2 regions of the Micromonospora sp. NPDC049580 genome follow, and region 2 is predicted to be linked to the other one. Evidence: riboswitches for the same ligand, from Rfam matches in the RefSeq annotation. Region 2 holds a riboswitch; the other holds the start of a gene.
The links. Region 2 has a riboswitch for S-adenosylmethionine ahead of AB0J68_RS15570 (aminotransferase class V-fold PLP-dependent enzyme). Riboswitches for the same ligand answer to the same signal wherever they lie in the genome.

Region 1 (5,741 bases), on a different contig from region 2:
GTGGCCAACGCGTCGAGCATGGTGAGCAGCGGCCGGGCGGCCCGCTGGAACTCGATGACCTCCCGGCTGAGCCCGTAGATGCGCCGGCTGGCGTTCGGGTCACCCCCGAAGACCTGGGTCTCGATCTCGTCGATGTCGTTCTCCAACCCGGCGACCACCGGCGCGTACCCGTCGACGACCTGGTCGAGGATCGCGTACAGGACCGCCTCGGGCCCCTGGGCGAGCATCGGCGCGTCGGCCTCCATCCGTCGCCGGACCGCGGCCAGGTCGGGGACCTCGCCGTGGCGGACCGTCACCACGAAACCGGGCCCGATGAACAGGTGCAGTTCGGAGAACTCGACCTCCTCCCGCAGGTCGTCGTAGCGGGCGGCACGCAGCACCACGAACAGCGTGTGCCCGTACCGCTCCAGCTTGGGTCGCTGGTGGGCGTTGATCGCGTCCTCCACCGCCAGGTCGTGCAGGCGGAACTCGCGCGCCAGCGAGGAGATCTGGTCGATGTCGGGCCGGTACAACCCGATCCAGGCCATCGCGTCGTCCTGCTCCTGTAGGCAGGAGTACGTCTCGGCGAGGCCGGCCGGCGACGCGATCCGGTGTCCCCGGATGTAGACGGCACTGTCCACCATGCCACCGGCGGGCGGGGGCGGCTCCGGCGGCGGCACGCCGACGCGGGTCTCGTGCTCGTCGAGCTGACGGCCGAAGCCACCACCCGGGCGGAAGCGACGGCCGCCGACCATGACCCGCTCCTTCCCCGGTGGCATCCGATCCGGCGGCCTCCCGGCCCGACCGGACGATTCGGTGCGAGGCGCGCCGGAGGCGCTGCATCCCCCCTGCCCCCGGGCCGAAACCCTCCGACTCGCCGGCCGTCCCCACCCGGTACGGGCGGGTTCGGCGTACCTGGGGACGGGCGCGTGTGGCCGGGCGGATACTCGCGGTGACCATGGGCGGAGGACGGGGGAAGCGCCGGTGCAGGGCAACAGGCGCGCCGGGCGGCTGCGCGGTTGGCTGCTCGACGGCGGTACGGAGCGGGCCGCGCGGCGTTCCGGGCCGGGCGGCCGCCCGCCCGAGGATCGGCACCACCCGTGGTGGAAGGTGATGTGCCTGACCGGTGTCGACTACTTCTCGACGCTGGGCTACCAGCCGGGCATCGCGGCGCTCGCGGCCGGGGCGCTGTCGCCGGTGGCGACGCTGGTGCTGGTGCTGGTGACGCTGCTGGGCGCGCTGCCGGTGTACCGGCGGGTGGCGGTGGAGAGCCCGCACGGTGAGGGCTCGATCGCGATGCTCGTACGCCTGCTGAGCTACTGGCCGGGCAAGCTGTTGGTGCTGGTGCTGCTCGGTTTCGCGGCCACCGACTTCATCATCACCATCACCCTCTCGGCGGCGGACGCGACCGCCCACCTCGACGAGAACCCGTTCTGGCCGAGCGGGCTCAAGGGACACGAGGTGGCCATCACGCTGCTGCTGGTGGCATTGCTGGGCGCGGTGTTCCTCAAGGGATTCGGCGAGGCCATCGGGATCGCCGTCGTCCTGGTCGCGGTCTACCTGGCGCTGAACGCGGTGGTGATCGCCGACGCGCTGTGGCGGGTGGTGACCCACCCGAGCGCGGTCGGGGACTGGACCACCGCGCTGAGCACCGGGCACGGCGATCCCCTGCTGGTGGTCGGGCTGTCCCTGCTGGTGTTCCCGAAGCTGGCGTTGGGCCTGTCCGGTTTCGAGACCGGGGTGGCCGTGATGCCGCACATCCGGGGGGATCGCGAGGACTCGGAGGACCGGCCGCTGGGCCGGATCCGGGGGGCGCGGCGGCTGCTCACCACCGCCGCCGCGACGATGAGCGTCTTTCTGATCACCAGCAGTGTGACCACCACCGTGCTGATCCCGCCGGAGGCGTTCAGGCCGGGCGGGCCGGCGAACGGCCGGGCGCTGGCCTACCTGGCGCACCAGCACCTCGGCGGCGTTTTCGGCACGGTCTACGACCTGTCCACGATCGGGATCCTGTGGTTCGCGGGCGCGTCGGCGATGGCCGGGCTGCTCAATCTCGTACCCCGGTATCTGCCGCGCTACGGTATGGCCCCTACCTGGGCGCGGGCGGTCCGGCCGCTGGTGCTGGTCTTCACCTCGGTGGCATTCCTGATCACGGTGATCTTCTCCGCCAGCGTGGACGCGCAGGGCGGCGCGTACGCCACCGGGGTCCTGGTGTTGATCACCTCGGCGGCGACGGCCGTGACCCTCGCGGCGCGACGACGGCGGCAGCGGGGGCGGATGTACGCCTTCGGGGCCATCGCGCTGATCTTCGTCTACACCACCCTGGCGAACGTCGTGGAACGCCCCGACGGCGTCAAGATCGCCGCGTGTTTCATCGGCGGGATGATCCTGGTGTCGGTGCTGTCCCGGCTCGTACGGGCCTACGAGGTGCGAGTCGACCACGTCGAGCTGGATCCGACCGCCGCCCGGATGATCGACGAGCGTGCCACCCGTCGGATCCGCCTCATCGCGCACGAGCCGGACCGCCGCGACCCGGCCGAATACCGCGCCAAGCTGGCACAGACCATGGCGGACAACGACTTCCCCGACGACAGCGACGTCATCTTCGTCGAGGTCCACGTCACCGACCCGTCGGACTTCGAGACCGAGCTGCCGGTGCGCGGCAGCGTGGCGCACGACAGCTACCCGGTGCTCAGCCTGACCGGCTCCTCGGTGCCCACCGCGCTCGCCGCCCTGCTGTTGGAGATCCGCGACCGGAGCAGGCGACGCCCACACATCTACTTCGAATGGAGCGAGGGTGGCCCGGGTCGCAACCTCCTGCGCTACCTGGCGTTCGGGCAGGGCGCCATCGCCTCGGTCACCCGGGAGATCCTGCGTCGCCAAGAGCCCGACCCGCGCCGCCGGCCGCACGTGCACGCCGGTTGACCTGCCGGTCGAACCGTCACCGGTGGTGAGCGTGGTCATAACGGCTGGACGATCCACAGGTGGGAGCTGCTAGCCTCGGCGCAGGTCATGAGTGCCAGCGCGAAGCCCCGGCTCGCTGGCCGGCAACCCTCCTCCGCGGTGGGGTGCCCCGGGTGAAGACCAGGCACCGGCAGGACGCCGGCGCAAGCGTGGCCTGGCACCCAGGTCAGCAACAGACCCGGGAGACCGTATGCGCATTCTCAGCCCCACGCCACCGGCCGGTCGGCTCACGCCGCCCCTGACCCGGCGTCGCCACGTGGACCTGATGCGAATGTGCAGCGCGGCGTGTAACCACCACCCCACGCGCTAACCCCTCCCCTCCCCTCCCTCCCCCGGGCGCACCACGCCCACCCCACCCTCGCGTCGATCATGACGTTGTTGCCCGCCCGACCGGCGTGTCGGGGCAACAACTTCACGATCGACCGGGTCGACACACCCTTTTGGAGACACCCGTGCGATTTTCTTCTGGCTTGAGCCGTGCCGTTGCCGTTGGGGCGGCCCTTGTGGTTGCCGGCGCGCTGACCGCCTGCGGCACCGACGACGCCTCGAACGACACCGCCGGCAATCCGTACGGCCTGGCGCAGGCCGGCGTGCTGCGGGCCGGCACGCTGACCGACGCCCCACCGAACGTGTACCTCAAGGACGGTAAGTTCACCGGCTTCGACAACGACCTGCTGACCGCGGTCGCCGGCAAGCTCGGCCTGAAGGTCGAGTTCGTCGGCACCGACTTCTCCGCGCTGCTCTCCCAGGTCAACAACCACAAGTTCGACGTCGGCAGCTCCTCGATCACGATCACCGAGGCGCGGAAGAAGACAGTCGACTTCGGCAACGGCTACGACTTCGGCTACTTCGGGCTGGACGTGCCGGCCGGCTCGCCGATCACCGGGTTCGACCAGCTCGCCGGCAAGCGGGTCGTGGTGGTGCAGGGCACCGTCCAGGACGACTACGCCACCGGCAAGCAGCTCGACCCGGTGCGGGTGCCGGACTACAACGGCGCGCTCAACCAGCTCAAGGCGGGCACCGCCGACGCGTGGATCGCCCCGGCGGAGATCGGCGAGAAGTCGGCCGCCGACAGCAACGGCAAGATCACCGTGGCGGCCAAGCAGCTCAGCCCGGCGCCGACCGCGTACGCCGTGGCCAAGGGCAGCGACAAGCTGCGCGAGGCGCTGAACAAGGGCCTCGACGAGGTGATCGCCGACGGCACCTGGAGCCGGTTGCAGGCCCAGTACTACCCGGGCCGCCCGATCCCGGCGGACTTCACCCCGGGCAGCGGCACCGTGGCGGCGCCGTCGGCGTCGGCGTCGGCCGCGTCCTGAACCGGTGACGAGCGAGCGGGGCGGTAGGAGAGGCGACCGATGGATCCGTTGAGCACCCTGTGGGAGACCTTCTTCGACGCCGACGCGATGCGCGAGGCGCTGCCCGAGATGCTGACCGTCGGGCTGCCCAACACGCTGATCCTGGCGGTCTCCGCCGCCCTGCTCGGGACGGTGTTCGGCCTGCTGCTGGCCGTGGCCGGCATCTCCCGCAGCCGGTGGCTGCGCTGGCCGGCCCGCGTCTACACCGACGTCTTCCGAGGGCTGCCGGCCGCGGCGACGATCCTGCTGATCGGCGTCGGGCTGGCACCGTTCGGCATGCAGGTCTGGGGACCGGACCCGTACCCGCTGGGCATCCTCGCGCTGTCGCTGATCGCGGCGGCGTACATGGGGGAGATCTTCCGCTCCGGCATCCAGTCGGTGGAGGCGGCCCAGTTGGAGGGCGCGCGGGCACTCGGCTTCTCCTGGGCCGACGCGATGCGGCTGGTGATCATCCCGCAGGGCATCCGGCGGGTGCTGCCCGCCTGGGTCAACCAGCTCATCGCGCTGATCAAGGACTCCAGCCTGGTCTACTTCCTCGGCCTGGTGGCCAGCCAGCGGGAGCTGTTCCGCATCGGGCAGGACTATGCGGCCACCACCGGCAACGAGTCCGCGTTGCTGCTCGCCGGGCTCTTCTACCTGGCGTTGACCGTCCCGCTGACGCACGTCGTGAACGCGATCGACCGGCGGTTGCGCCACGGCCGGCCGGCCACCGCACCCGCCGACGACGAGGACGAGGACGACCCGGCGCTGACCGGGGCCCCGGAAGGAGACCGGCGATGACCACCACCGCGACCACCACCTCGGTCAGCCTCCAGGCGCGCGACGTCCACCTGGCCTTCGGGCCGAACCGCGTGCTGCGCGGCGTCGACCTGACCGTGCAGCGCGGTGGGACGGCCTGCGTGATCGGGCCGTCCGGGTCGGGGAAGTCCACTCTGCTGCGTACCCTCAACCGGCTCATCGAGCCCGACCGCGGCGACGTGCTGCTGGACGGGCGCAGTGTCCTGCGCGACGATCCGGACGCGCTGCGCCAGCGGGTGGGCATGGTCTTCCAGCAGTTCAACCTCTTCCCGCACATGAGCGTGCTGCGCAACGTCACCCTGGCGCTGCGCCGGCTGCGCAAGCTCGGCGAGGACGAGGCGGTGGCCGTCGCCCGCGCCCAGTTGGAGCTGGTGGGGCTCGCCGGCAAGGCCGATGCCCGGCCGGCGCAGCTCTCCGGTGGTCAGCAGCAGCGGGTGGCGATCGCCCGGGCGCTGGCGCTGCGGCCCGAGGTGATGCTCTTCGACGAGGCCACCTCGGCGCTCGACCCGGAACTGGTCAAGGGGGTGCTCGGGGTGATGGCCGACCTGTCCGCCGCCGGAATGACGATGGTGGTGGTCACCCACGAGATGGGCTTCGCCCGGCACGTCGCCGACACCGTCGCCTTCATGGACCGGGGTGTGGTGC
Region 2 (10,510 bases):
TGAGCGCGCTGAGCGATGCGACGGCGGCCAGCGCGGCGAGGTACGCCTCGTGGTGTACGGGCGGCACGATGCGCAGCAGCGTGAGCACGCCGAGGGTGAGCGCGGCGGCCAACCACACCCGCCCGGTGGCCCGGACCGTGGTCGAGCGGGGCAGTACGGCCAGCAGCAGGGCGGGCGTGCCCACCAGCACGACGGTGACCAGGCCGAGCACCGGCCAGAGCCAACCCAGCCGGTCCCGTCCGAAGCCGAGCAGCACCTGATCGGTGAGCCAGCCACCGGTCTGGGTGGCCACCGTGACCGCGACGATCCAGCAGCCGACGAACACGGCCGCGACCACCGGCCACGGGGAGCTGCGGTGGCCGAGCCCGGGATGCGCAGGTTGACCATGCATCCGGAAACCCTACGACCAGCCCGAGCAGTCTCGAATCGAAGAACCGCGCAGATCTTGGACAGTTTCCGTCAGCCGCTGACGGAAACTGTCCAAGGTCTGCGGGCGGTCGACGTGAGTCGGAGGCGAGGCGGGGCGGGCCGCGAATGTTGACACGCTTCCGCGGCGGTTACGGTGGATGGGTGCGTGACCCCAACATCTCCCGATCCGTCGCCGGTCAGCTCTCGCCGGTCCGCCGTACGGCCGACCTGCGCCGACTCCGCGCCGAGCGCTTCGACGTGCTGGTCATCGGGGGCGGGGTGACCGGTGCCGGCGCCGCCCTGGACGCGGCGTCCCGAGGCCTGAAGGTGGCCCTGGTCGAGGCGCGCGATTTCGCCTCGGGCACGTCGAGCCGATCCAGCAAGCTCATCCACGGTGGGCTGCGCTACCTGGAGCAGTTGGAGTTCCACCTGGTCCACGAGGCGCTGACCGAGCGGGGCCTGCTGGCGACCCGGCTCGCGCCGCACCTGGTCCGCCCGGTGCCGTTCCTGGTGCCGCTGCCGGCCGGCCGGGGCCTGCGGGACCTGCCCGCCCGGATCTTCCGCCGCTCGTACTACGGCGCGGGCGTGGCCACGTACGACGCCTTCGCCGGTCTCTTCGGCGGTGGTCGGGGCATGCCGCTGCACCGGCACCTGACCCGGGAGGGGGCCCGGCGGATCTTCCCGAGCCTGCGGGCCGACGCGCTGGCCGGGGCGATCCGCTACTACGACGGGCAGGTCGACGACGCCCGGCTGGTCGTCACCCTGGCCCGCACCGCGGCGAGCCTCGGCGCCACCGTGGTCAGCAGCACCCGTGCCGTCGGGCTGATCCGGCAGGCGCGGGAGGTCACCGGCGTACGGGTCCGTGACCTGGAGGCGCCGGCCGGGTCCCCGGACGCCGAGTTCGAGGTGCAGGCCCGCACGGTCATCGCCGCCACCGGTGTGTGGAGCGACGACATGTCCCGGATGCTCAACGACGTGGGCCTGCGGCCCGGCGTCCGGGTGCGCGCCTCGAAGGGGGTGCACCTGGTGGTGCCCCGCTCGGCGATCACCGGCGAGACGGGGCTCATCCTGCGGACGGCACGGTCGGTGCTCTTCGTCATCCCGTGGGGCGGGCACTGGATCATCGGCACCACGGACACCGACTGGCGCCTGGACAGATCCCACCCGGCGGCCTCGGCCAGCGACATCGACTATCTGTTGGAGCAGGTCAACACCGTGCTGGACCGGCCGTTGACCACCGCCGACATCGAGGGCGTCTACGCCGGGCTGCGGCCGTTGCTGGCCGGTGAGGCCGACTCCACGTCGAAGCTCTCCCGCGAGCACGCCGTGTTCGAGCCGATGCTCGGGCTGCTGCTGGTCGCCGGCGGCAAGTACACGACGTACCGGGTGATGGCGTCCGACGTGGTCGACCGGGCCGTACGCCGGTTGGGTGGCGCCCGCGCGTCGCGTACCGCCGACCTGCCGCTGCTCGGCGCGGACGGCTACCCGGCGATGTGGCGCGACCGGGCCGACCTGGCCCGCCGGCACGGCGTGCCGGTGGGCGTGGTGGAGCACCTGCTGGAGCGGTACGGCACCCTCACGCTCGACCTGCTGGCGCTGATCGACGTCGATCCGCTGCTGGCGTCCCCGCTGGCCGGTGCTCCCGAATACCTGGCGGCGGAGGTCGCCTACGCGGCGCGGGCCGAGGGCGCGCTGCACCTGGAGGACGTGCTGACCCGACGGACCCGGATCTCCTTCGAGACCAGCCACCGTGGCCTGGAGTCGGCCGAGCACACCGCCGAGCTGATGGGTGCGGTGCTCGGGTGGGACGCGGCGAGGAGCGCCCGCGAGGTCGAGCACTACCGCGCGCGGGTGGAGGCGGAGCGGCAGTCCCAACTGATGCCGGACGACGCCGGGGCGGACGCGGCCAGACTCGGCGTACCGGACGTACGGGGTTACGCGGCGGATCGGGGTGACGACGACCAGGCGGAGCTGCGCCCCACGCCACGAGGACCGAAAAGTGACGTTACCGGGTGGTAACTATCGATACCGGCCCGGATGGTGGTTTCGAACGCTACCTACGGTGGGGTAGGTTTCCGCGCGTGCTGTACCGCGCGCGCCCCCGTCTCCTCACCCCGCTGCTTGCCCTGGTGCTCGCCGTCGCCCTGGCCGGGTGTTCGCTCTTCGGCCGCGATGACGCCGAGACGCCGGTCGCCCAACCGCCGGCCGGCTCGGCGGCCGGTGTGCCGGCACCCGAGATCCCGACGACGGTCGCCGCGGGCCAGGTCAGCCTGATCCAACGGCTCGGCGCCGACGCCCCGCTGCGCACGTTGAGCGTCGAGCGGGACGGCTCGTGGCAGTGCCTCGACTGTGCCGGCGACGGAGTCACCTCCCGGGGCAGGCTGGCCGCGGAGCAGACCGAACGCCTTCAGGTGCTGCTCGCCGACCCCCGGCTCGCCGAGGAGACCGACCAGGTCCGGCGGTACCGGACCACCTGTATCGACGCGCTGACGTCCAGCCTGCTCACCTCGTCCGGGCTGATCACCTCGCAGGACTGCCCGGGTGAGGAACGCCCGGCGGTGGCGGGGGAGGTCCTGTTGCTGCTCACCCAGGCGACGCCCGCCGAAGTCAAGGGCTGAAGCAGCCCCTCAGAGCACCTTGCCCGGGTTGAGCAGGCCGGCCGGGTCCAGTGCCGCCTTGATGGCCTGGTGCACCCGGACGCCGACCGGGCCGATCTCGGCCGCCAGCCAGTCCCGCTTGAGCAGCCCCACCCCGTGCTCGCCGGTGCAGGTGCCGCCCAGGTCGAGACCGAGCCGCATGATCTCGTCGAACGCCCGCCGGCCCCGCTCAACGCTCGCCGGGTCGGCGCGGTCGACGACGATGTTCGGGTGCATGTTGCCGTCCCCGGCGTGCCCCACCACACCGATCGGCACGTCGCAGTCCGCCGCGATCCGGGCCACCCCGTCCAGCAGCGCGGCGAGCGCGCCCCGCGGCACCGCCACGTCGTCGATCACCAGGCCACCGCTGCCACCGGGGTGGGTGTCGGCGGCGAACTTCTCCATCGCCGGGTGGGCGAGGCGGCGAGCCTGCAACAACGCCGCCGCCTCCACCGCGTCGGTGGCCGCGTAGACCTCCTCGGCGCCGGCCGCTTCGCACACCTGCGCCAGGGCCGCCAGGTCGTCGCCCGCCCGGCTGCCGGTGTCGGCGGCGGCCAGCAACAGGGCCTGCGCGTCGGTCCGCAGCCCCATCGGCTGGTACGCCTCGATCGCCCGCAGGTGGGTCTGATCCAGCAGTTCCAGCATGCTGGGCGTGAGGCCCCGCGCGGCGATCTGGGCCACCGCCGTGCCGGCCGCCGCCGTGGAGCCGAAGACCGCCACCAGGGTCAGCGAGTCGGCCGGGGCCGGCCGCAGCGCCACGGTCACCTCGGTGATCACCCCGAGGGTGCCCTCCGAGCCGACGAAGAGCCGCGTCAGGTCGTAGCCGGCCACCCCCTTGGCGGTACGCCGCCCGGTGCGCAGCACCTCGCCGGAGGCGAGCACCACCTCCAGGCCGAGCACGTACTCGGTGGTCACGCCGTACTTCACGCAGCACATGCCGCCGGCGTTGGTGGCCACGTTGCCGCCGATCGTGGACGACTCCCAGGAGCCGGGGTCCGGCGGGTACCAGAGACCCTGCTTGGCGACCGCCGCGGCGAGCGCGGCGTTGACCACGCCGGGCTGGACCACCGCGATACGGCCCACCGGGTCGATCTCCCGGATCTCGTCCATCGCGACGGTGCTGATCACCACCGCACCGTCCACCGCGTTCGCCGCGCCGGCCAGCCCGGTCCGCGCGCCCTGCGGCACCACCGGTACGCCGTGCCGGGCCGCCGCCCGAATCACCGCCACCACCTGCTCGGTGCTGCGCGGGCGGGTCACCACGAGGGGGACGCCGGCGGCGCAGAGGTCGGCCTCGTCGCGCTGGTGCAGGCGTAGCAGGTCCGGGTCGGTGAGCACGGCGTTCTCGCCCAGAGCGGCGCGCAGGTCGTCGAGAAGTCCGGTGGGGGCCATGCCGCCGAGGCTAGGTCGCCGACCACCGATCATCAACGCGGGCTAGCTTGGGCACCATGCTCTACCTGGACCGGCCGGCCTGGCCGTGGCGCGGTCGACTCTGGTCGCACCTGATCAGCGACGTCTCCTACGCCGAGTTGCACGCCTTCGCCGAGGCGCTGGGCGCACCCCGGCGCGGCTTCGACCGGGACCACTACGACATCCCGGCCGACCGGTTCGCGGCGGCGGTGTGGCTCGGGGCCCGGGTGGTGCCGAGCCGGGAACTCGTCCGGTTGCTGCGCGACGCCGGACTGCGTCGCCCGAAACACCTGGTCACGCCGGGATCGTCGGCGGCCCGGTGAGTGCGGCCAGCTCACGGCGCAGGTTGTCGTGGGCCGGCCGCTCCCACCGGTCGGCGAGCGGCGGCAGCCGGAACAGCGCGGGCAGCGCCAGCAGCCCGGTGAGCACGGTGGCCCGTCCAGCTCGGAAGGCCGACTCGGGCACGTGCGCGTACTCCCGCCTGATCGCCGCCGCGTAGCGGTCGTAGGCGGCCGGCGGCCCGGCCAGCACGGCGAGGTCCGCGTCGCAGAGCAGGGCGCCGTTCCGGTCGCGGGGCGCCACGGCGTGCCCGGCGGTGAGCAGGACCAGCCGGCGCACCTCGGCCACCGCGGGCGCCGGCACTCCGAGCCCGGTGAGCAGGTTCCCGGCCAGCGCGGCGCTGTCCCGTTCGTTGGTGTCGCCCGGGGCCCGCGGGTCGTAGACCGCGTCGTGGCACCAGGCGGCCAACCGGACCAGGTCGGGCCGGTCAGCCAGCGCGGCGTGCCGGTCCACCACATCGAGGACGACGCTCAGGTGCGCCACCGTGTGGTAGTGCCGGTGCGGCTCCCGCCACCGGGCGAGCAGCTCCTCCCCGGCCCGGGTGGAGCGCTCGTCGGGTCCCGCCCCGGCGTCGCGGGCCGCCGCCCGCCACCGGTCCAGCAGATCGGCCACCGCCCGAGTCTGCCGCATCCGTGCGCCGCACGCGGGCGGGAGGATTCAGGGGGCCCGCCACGGGTAGTCGCGCCCATGGCGGTGGCCCGGGACAGAAGACCTCCGATGGTGCGGCGTACCCCGCTGCGTGAGGGCCTGGTGGACGTCGACGGGGCGCGCATCGCCGAGGCCACCGAGCAACTGCGGCACCGCGGCCGGGCCACCCTGCACGACCGGCTGCACCGGGTGCGGATGGCGGGTGGGCTGGCCGTCCAAGCCGGGTTGGCGGCCGGTCTGGCGTACCTCATCTCGCACAAGGTGCTCGGCAATCCGCAACCGGTCTTCGCGCCGATCTCCGCGGTCGGCACGCTTGCCGCGTCGGTCGGGCAACGGTTCCGCCGGACCGTCGAGCTGATCGTCGGGGTGGGCGTCGGGGTGTTCGTCGGCGACCTCCTGATCTACTTCCTCGGCACCGGCGCGTGGCAGCTCGGCCTGGTGGTCACGGTGGCGATCCTGCTCACCATCTTCGCCGGGGCGAGCGTGGCCATCGTCATCCAGGCGGCGGCCACGGCGGTGCTGATCGTGACGTTGAGCCCGTCCACCCAGAACCTGGAGATCCCGCGCTTCGTCGACGCGTTTCTCGGCGGCGGCATCGCGTTGCTGGTGACGGCGGTCCTGTTGCCGCTGAACCCGCTCCGGGTGATCAACCGGGCGGCCCGCCCGGCGCTGGACCTGCTCGCCGCCCAGCTCGACGCCACCGCCGACGGGCTGCGCGACCGGGACCGGGCCGGCATCCAGCGGGCGCTGGAGCGGCTGCGCAACAACAAGGACGAGCTGGCCACCCTGGGCGAGGCGATCGAGGGCGCGAAGGAGACGGCCACCCTGTCGCCGGCCCGCTGGCACCGCCGCGGCGAGCTGATCCACTACGCGGAGGCGGCCGACCCGATCGACCGCGCGATGCGCAACAGCGGCACGCTGATCCGCCGGTCCGTCACCCTGATCGAGGACGACGAGCCGGTGCCGGACCCGATGCCGGACGCGATCCGCCACCTCGCCGAGTCGGTCCGGCTGCTCAAGCACGAGTTCGCGGCGGGCGAGGAGCCGCAGAAGGCACGGGAGCGCTCGCTGCGGGCCGTCAGCGAGGCCGGCCGGGCGTACGGGGCGGGAGTCGGCTTCTCCGGCAGTGTCGTGATCGCCCAGATCCGGACCACGGCGAGTGACCTGCTGGTGGCCTCCGGTGTCGAGCAGGAGGAGGCGAACCGGTGGATCCGGACGGCCTTCGGGGAGCAGGAACGGCCGGTCGGCGAACCGGCCGAGCCGGGCGAGGCGCCGAAGCCACCCACCGCCCCGCCCGTCGGCTGAGCGCGAGCAGCAGGCGCACGGTCCGGGCCTCGGCCACCTCTGCGGAGTCCCAGCCGGCGACCACGAACGAGACGATGCCGACCCGGGGCGCGTCGGGGCCGAACGTGCGCAACTCCACCACGTGCGGCAGGGCGGCGAGGCCGGCGCGCAGCCGGGCCAGCAGCGCCTGCTCACGGGCGGCCAGCGCGACCCGGTCGGCGTCGGCCAGCGCCGCGCACACCGCCGCCAGCGCCACCGCGCCCAGCAGATTCGGAGTGCCGCCCTCGTGTCGGGCCGGGCCGTTCGCCCAGGTCACATCGTGGGTCGCTGGCCCGACGTGGCTGGTGGCACCGCCACCGGCCAGGTACGGCGCGGCGGCGTCCAGCCAGTCCGCCCGGCCGATGAGCACACCCGCGCCGAACGGGGCGTACAGCTTGTGGCCGGAGACGGCCAGGTAGTCCACGTCGAGCGTGTGCAGGTCGACCGGGGCGTGCGGCGCGAGCTGTGCGGCGTCGAGGACGATCCGGGCGTTGTGCCGGTGGGCCACCCGGGCCAGCTCGGCGACCGGCCACAGCTCCCCGGTCACGTTGCTCGCCCCGGTCACGGCGACCAGCACCGGCAGCGCGGGGTTGCTGTCGCGGCGCAGCTCGGTGAGGGCGGCGGCGAGAGCGCGTACCGCCCCGGCCGGGTCGGCGGGTACCGACAGGCGCACCGAGCCGCGGGGCCAGGGCAGCAGGTTGGCGTGGTGCTCGCCCGCGAAGGTGACGACTGTCGTGCCGACGGGCAGCGCCCGGGCCAGCAGGTTGAGAGCGTCTGTGGTGTTCCGAGTGAAGATCACGTGGTCGTCGGCGCGGGCGCCGAAAAAGTCGCCGACCGTCTGCCGGGCCCGCTCGTAGGCCAGGGTGCAGCGCCGCGACAGCGCTCCCGCGCCGCGGTGCACGCTGGCGTACCAGGGAAGCAGTTCGGTCACCGCGTCGGCCGCGGCCCGCGCGCACGGCGCGGTGGCCGCGTAGTCGAGGTTGATCTCGCCGGGTACGCCGAGCACGTCGAGCGGCGCCAACGGGCTGGGCGCGACGGTGGGCAGGGCGGGCAGCGAGGGTACGAGGGTGACGGACACGCCGGAACCTCCGGGGTCAGGGACCCCGGGTGCGGTGTCGGGACGGGGTCCGCGCTTGCCCAGCACGCCGATCGGGCTGGGCCCGGTCATCACCCGGGGCACCCCACCGCGAACTCGACGAGGGTTGCCGGCCAGCAAGCCGGGGCTTGACGCTGGCGCTCGTGACCTGCCGGCAGCATAGCGGCTGTGGATGCGACCGGACCAGCCGGCGGGGGATGGCTACGCTGACCGCATGGCCGACACCCCGCCCGGTGCACCCCTGCCGTCGCCGCCCACGCCCGCCGATCCGGCTGTCGTCGCGGCGCCCCGGATGCCGCCGCGCCGACTGGTTTGGCTGCGGTTCCTGGTGCTGGCCGGGGTGGTGCTGTTCATCGCGGCGTGCGCGGTCTTCATGGTCATCACCCTCGGCCAGTCGCTGGGCCTCGACGCGCTGCTCATCGGGGTGGTCGCCGCGATCCTGCCGGTGCCGGTGCTGGTCGCCTGCTTCCTCTGGCTCGACCGGTACGAGCCGGAACCGCTGAAATACCTGATCTTCTGCTTCGCCTGGGGCGCGTTCGTCTCCACCGCCGCCTCGCTGAAGGTGAACGAGTTCGCCGCCGGGCGGTTCGCCGACTGGGGGCTGCCGGAGGCGCTGACCGGCGTGCTGGTGGCGCCGTTCATCGAGGAGCTGACCAAGGCCCTCGGTCCGATCCTGCTGCTGGTGTTCCGGCGTCGGGAGTGGTCCGGGATAACCGACGGCCTGGTCTACTGCGGGCTCTCCGCGGTCGGCTTCGCGATGGTGGAGAACATCCTCTACCTGGGCGGGTACGGCTATGCGGCTGGCGCCGACCGGTACGGCCCGGCGACCGGCACCCAGCAGGTGATCGCCATCTTCATCGTGCGGATCCTCCTGTTCGGGTTCGCCCATCCGCTCTTCACCTCGATGACAGGTGTCGGGCTCGGTGTCGCCTCGCGCACGGCCGACCGGCGGGTCCGCGTGCTCGCCCCCATCGCCGGCCTGCTGCTGGCGATGATGCTGCACGGCACGTGGAACCTGCTGCCGACGTTGACCCAGGCCACCGGCGAAGCGGTGATCATGCTGTACGGCTTCCTGGGCCTGATGGTGCCGGTGTTCTTCGGCACGGTCGGGCTGGCCGTGTGGCTGCGCGCCTGGGAGGGGCGGCTCACCGAGCGGACCCTGCCCGACTACGTGCGCGCCGGCTGGCTGAGCCCGCCCGAGGTGGCCGCCCTGAGCAGCCTGGGCCGCCGGCACGCGGCCCGCAGCTGGGCACGCCGGGTCGCCGGCGACGCCGGGGTGCGGGCGATGCGCGGGTACCAGCTCGCCGCGACGCGGCTGGCCCTGCTGCGCGACGGGACGCTTCGTGGTCTGGACCGTAAGCCCGCCGACCGGGAGCGGGCGGTTGCCGAGGAACGGCAACTGCTGGAGGCCATCACCGCGCACCGGTCGTTCTTCGTGGGGCGTGACCCGCAGGCGCCGGTGGGTGTCTGGGACGGCAGCCGCTACCACCTGCGGTTCCCGGACGGTACGCAGCGGCCGGTGGAAGCGCCCGACGAGCCGGTCGTGCCGATCCCGGTGGTGCTCGCCCCGCCGCCGCCCCCCATGGGCTACGCGCCGCCCGGTTGGCACGGCCTGCGCCCCCCGGCGCCGTGGCCGCCCGGTCACTCCTGACGGGCGCTGGCGGGGGTCAGGTCATCAGGGTGGTGAGGAAGTCACCGAGCCCCTGCGCCATCGCCATCAGCGCGGCTCCGATCCCCTTGAACATCTGCGCGGCCCCGTCCGGCCGGAACGCCATGAAGTAGATCAGGAACGCGACGCTGCCCCAGGCCAGCAGTTTCTTCACGAATACCGGCATCGTCCCTCCCCAGGGCCCACGGTCGCCGGCTGGCTTCCCACGCCACGGGCTGGCAAACGGCGCGGTGGCGCCCGCTGGCCAGGGGAGGTGCGTCAGAGATAGAGGCCGGTGGAGTCGTTCTCGACCCGCTCGGCGGCCACGGCGTGCACGTCGCGCTCCCGCAGCAGCACGTACCCGCGGCCGTGCAGCTCGACCTCGGAACGCTCGTCCGGGTCGAAGAGCACCCGGTCGCCGGAGACGATGGCGCGGACGTTCGGCCCCACGCCGACGGCGGTGGCCCACGCGAGGCGCTTGCCGACCGCGGCGGTAGCCGGGATGACGATGCCAGCGGTGGAACGGCGCTCGCCCTCGCTGCCGTCCATGCGTACCAGCACGCGGTCGTGCAGCAGGCGGATCGGCAGGCCGGAGTCGAAATCCTGGTCGGCGGTCACGGGGCAGACGCTACCGTGTCGCGGGGGACCGGCCGCTGGTGGTTACGTCCCTGGCCGTCCGGGGCATTGTGTGGCGGAACTGCCCTACGGTGTGGGGAACGGACGTATGCTGTCCGACCTGTCGCCGTGGGCGGACGACTCTTCTGCCAGGAGGTGCGCTTGAGCCGCTTCGAGCGGGTACGCGGGCGGCTGCGCCGCGCCTACCGGTCAGGACAGGAGTCGGTTCGCGCGGCTCAGGAGACGCCGAGCGACGCGCCGGAGACGGCCGGGGTGGCCTCGCCGGCCGTTCCCGGGCCCGCCGCTCCGGCGAAGGCCACGGTCGTCGGCGCGGAGCCTCCGGTGGACCTGCACAGCTCGACGTCCAGCCGGGACGACGCCGACGTG

Region 1: linked by a shared signal. The riboswitch ahead of AB0J68_RS12000 (ABC transporter substrate-binding protein) and the one ahead of AB0J68_RS15570 (aminotransferase class V-fold PLP-dependent enzyme) in region 2 are both predicted to bind S-adenosylmethionine.

The regions. Positions count from the first base shown of each region.
Region 1 covers NZ_JBFAPG010000105.1:6,781-12,521, forward strand. Annotated here, with positions in the region: gene corA (magnesium/cobalt transporter CorA) at 1-734, opposite strand, end outside; gene AB0J68_RS11995 (amino acid transporter) at 964-2,904, shown strand; SAM riboswitch class IV at 2,988-3,099, shown strand; gene AB0J68_RS12000 (ABC transporter substrate-binding protein) at 3,414-4,259, shown strand; gene AB0J68_RS12005 (amino acid ABC transporter permease) at 4,299-5,078, shown strand; gene AB0J68_RS12010 (amino acid ABC transporter ATP-binding protein) at 5,075-5,741, shown strand, end outside.
Region 2 covers NZ_JBFAPG010000161.1:1,222-11,731, reverse strand. Annotated here, with positions in the region: partial or broken gene AB0J68_RS15605 (peptidase S8) at 1-391, opposite strand, end outside; gene AB0J68_RS15600 (glycerol-3-phosphate dehydrogenase/oxidase) at 586-2,427, shown strand; gene AB0J68_RS15595 (hypothetical protein) at 2,490-3,026, shown strand; gene AB0J68_RS15590 (FAD-linked oxidase C-terminal domain-containing protein) at 3,036-4,436, opposite strand; gene AB0J68_RS15585 (DUF4031 domain-containing protein) at 4,493-4,777, shown strand; gene AB0J68_RS15580 (metal-dependent phosphohydrolase) at 4,749-5,405, opposite strand; gene AB0J68_RS15575 (FUSC family protein) at 5,511-6,746, shown strand; partial or broken gene AB0J68_RS15570 (aminotransferase class V-fold PLP-dependent enzyme) at 6,778-7,809, opposite strand; SAM riboswitch class IV at 7,889-8,009, opposite strand; gene AB0J68_RS15565 (PrsW family intramembrane metalloprotease) at 8,033-9,511, shown strand; gene AB0J68_RS15560 (hypothetical protein) at 9,528-9,695, opposite strand; gene AB0J68_RS15555 (co-chaperone GroES) at 9,788-10,126, opposite strand; gene AB0J68_RS15550 (AI-2E family transporter) at 10,286-10,510, shown strand, end outside.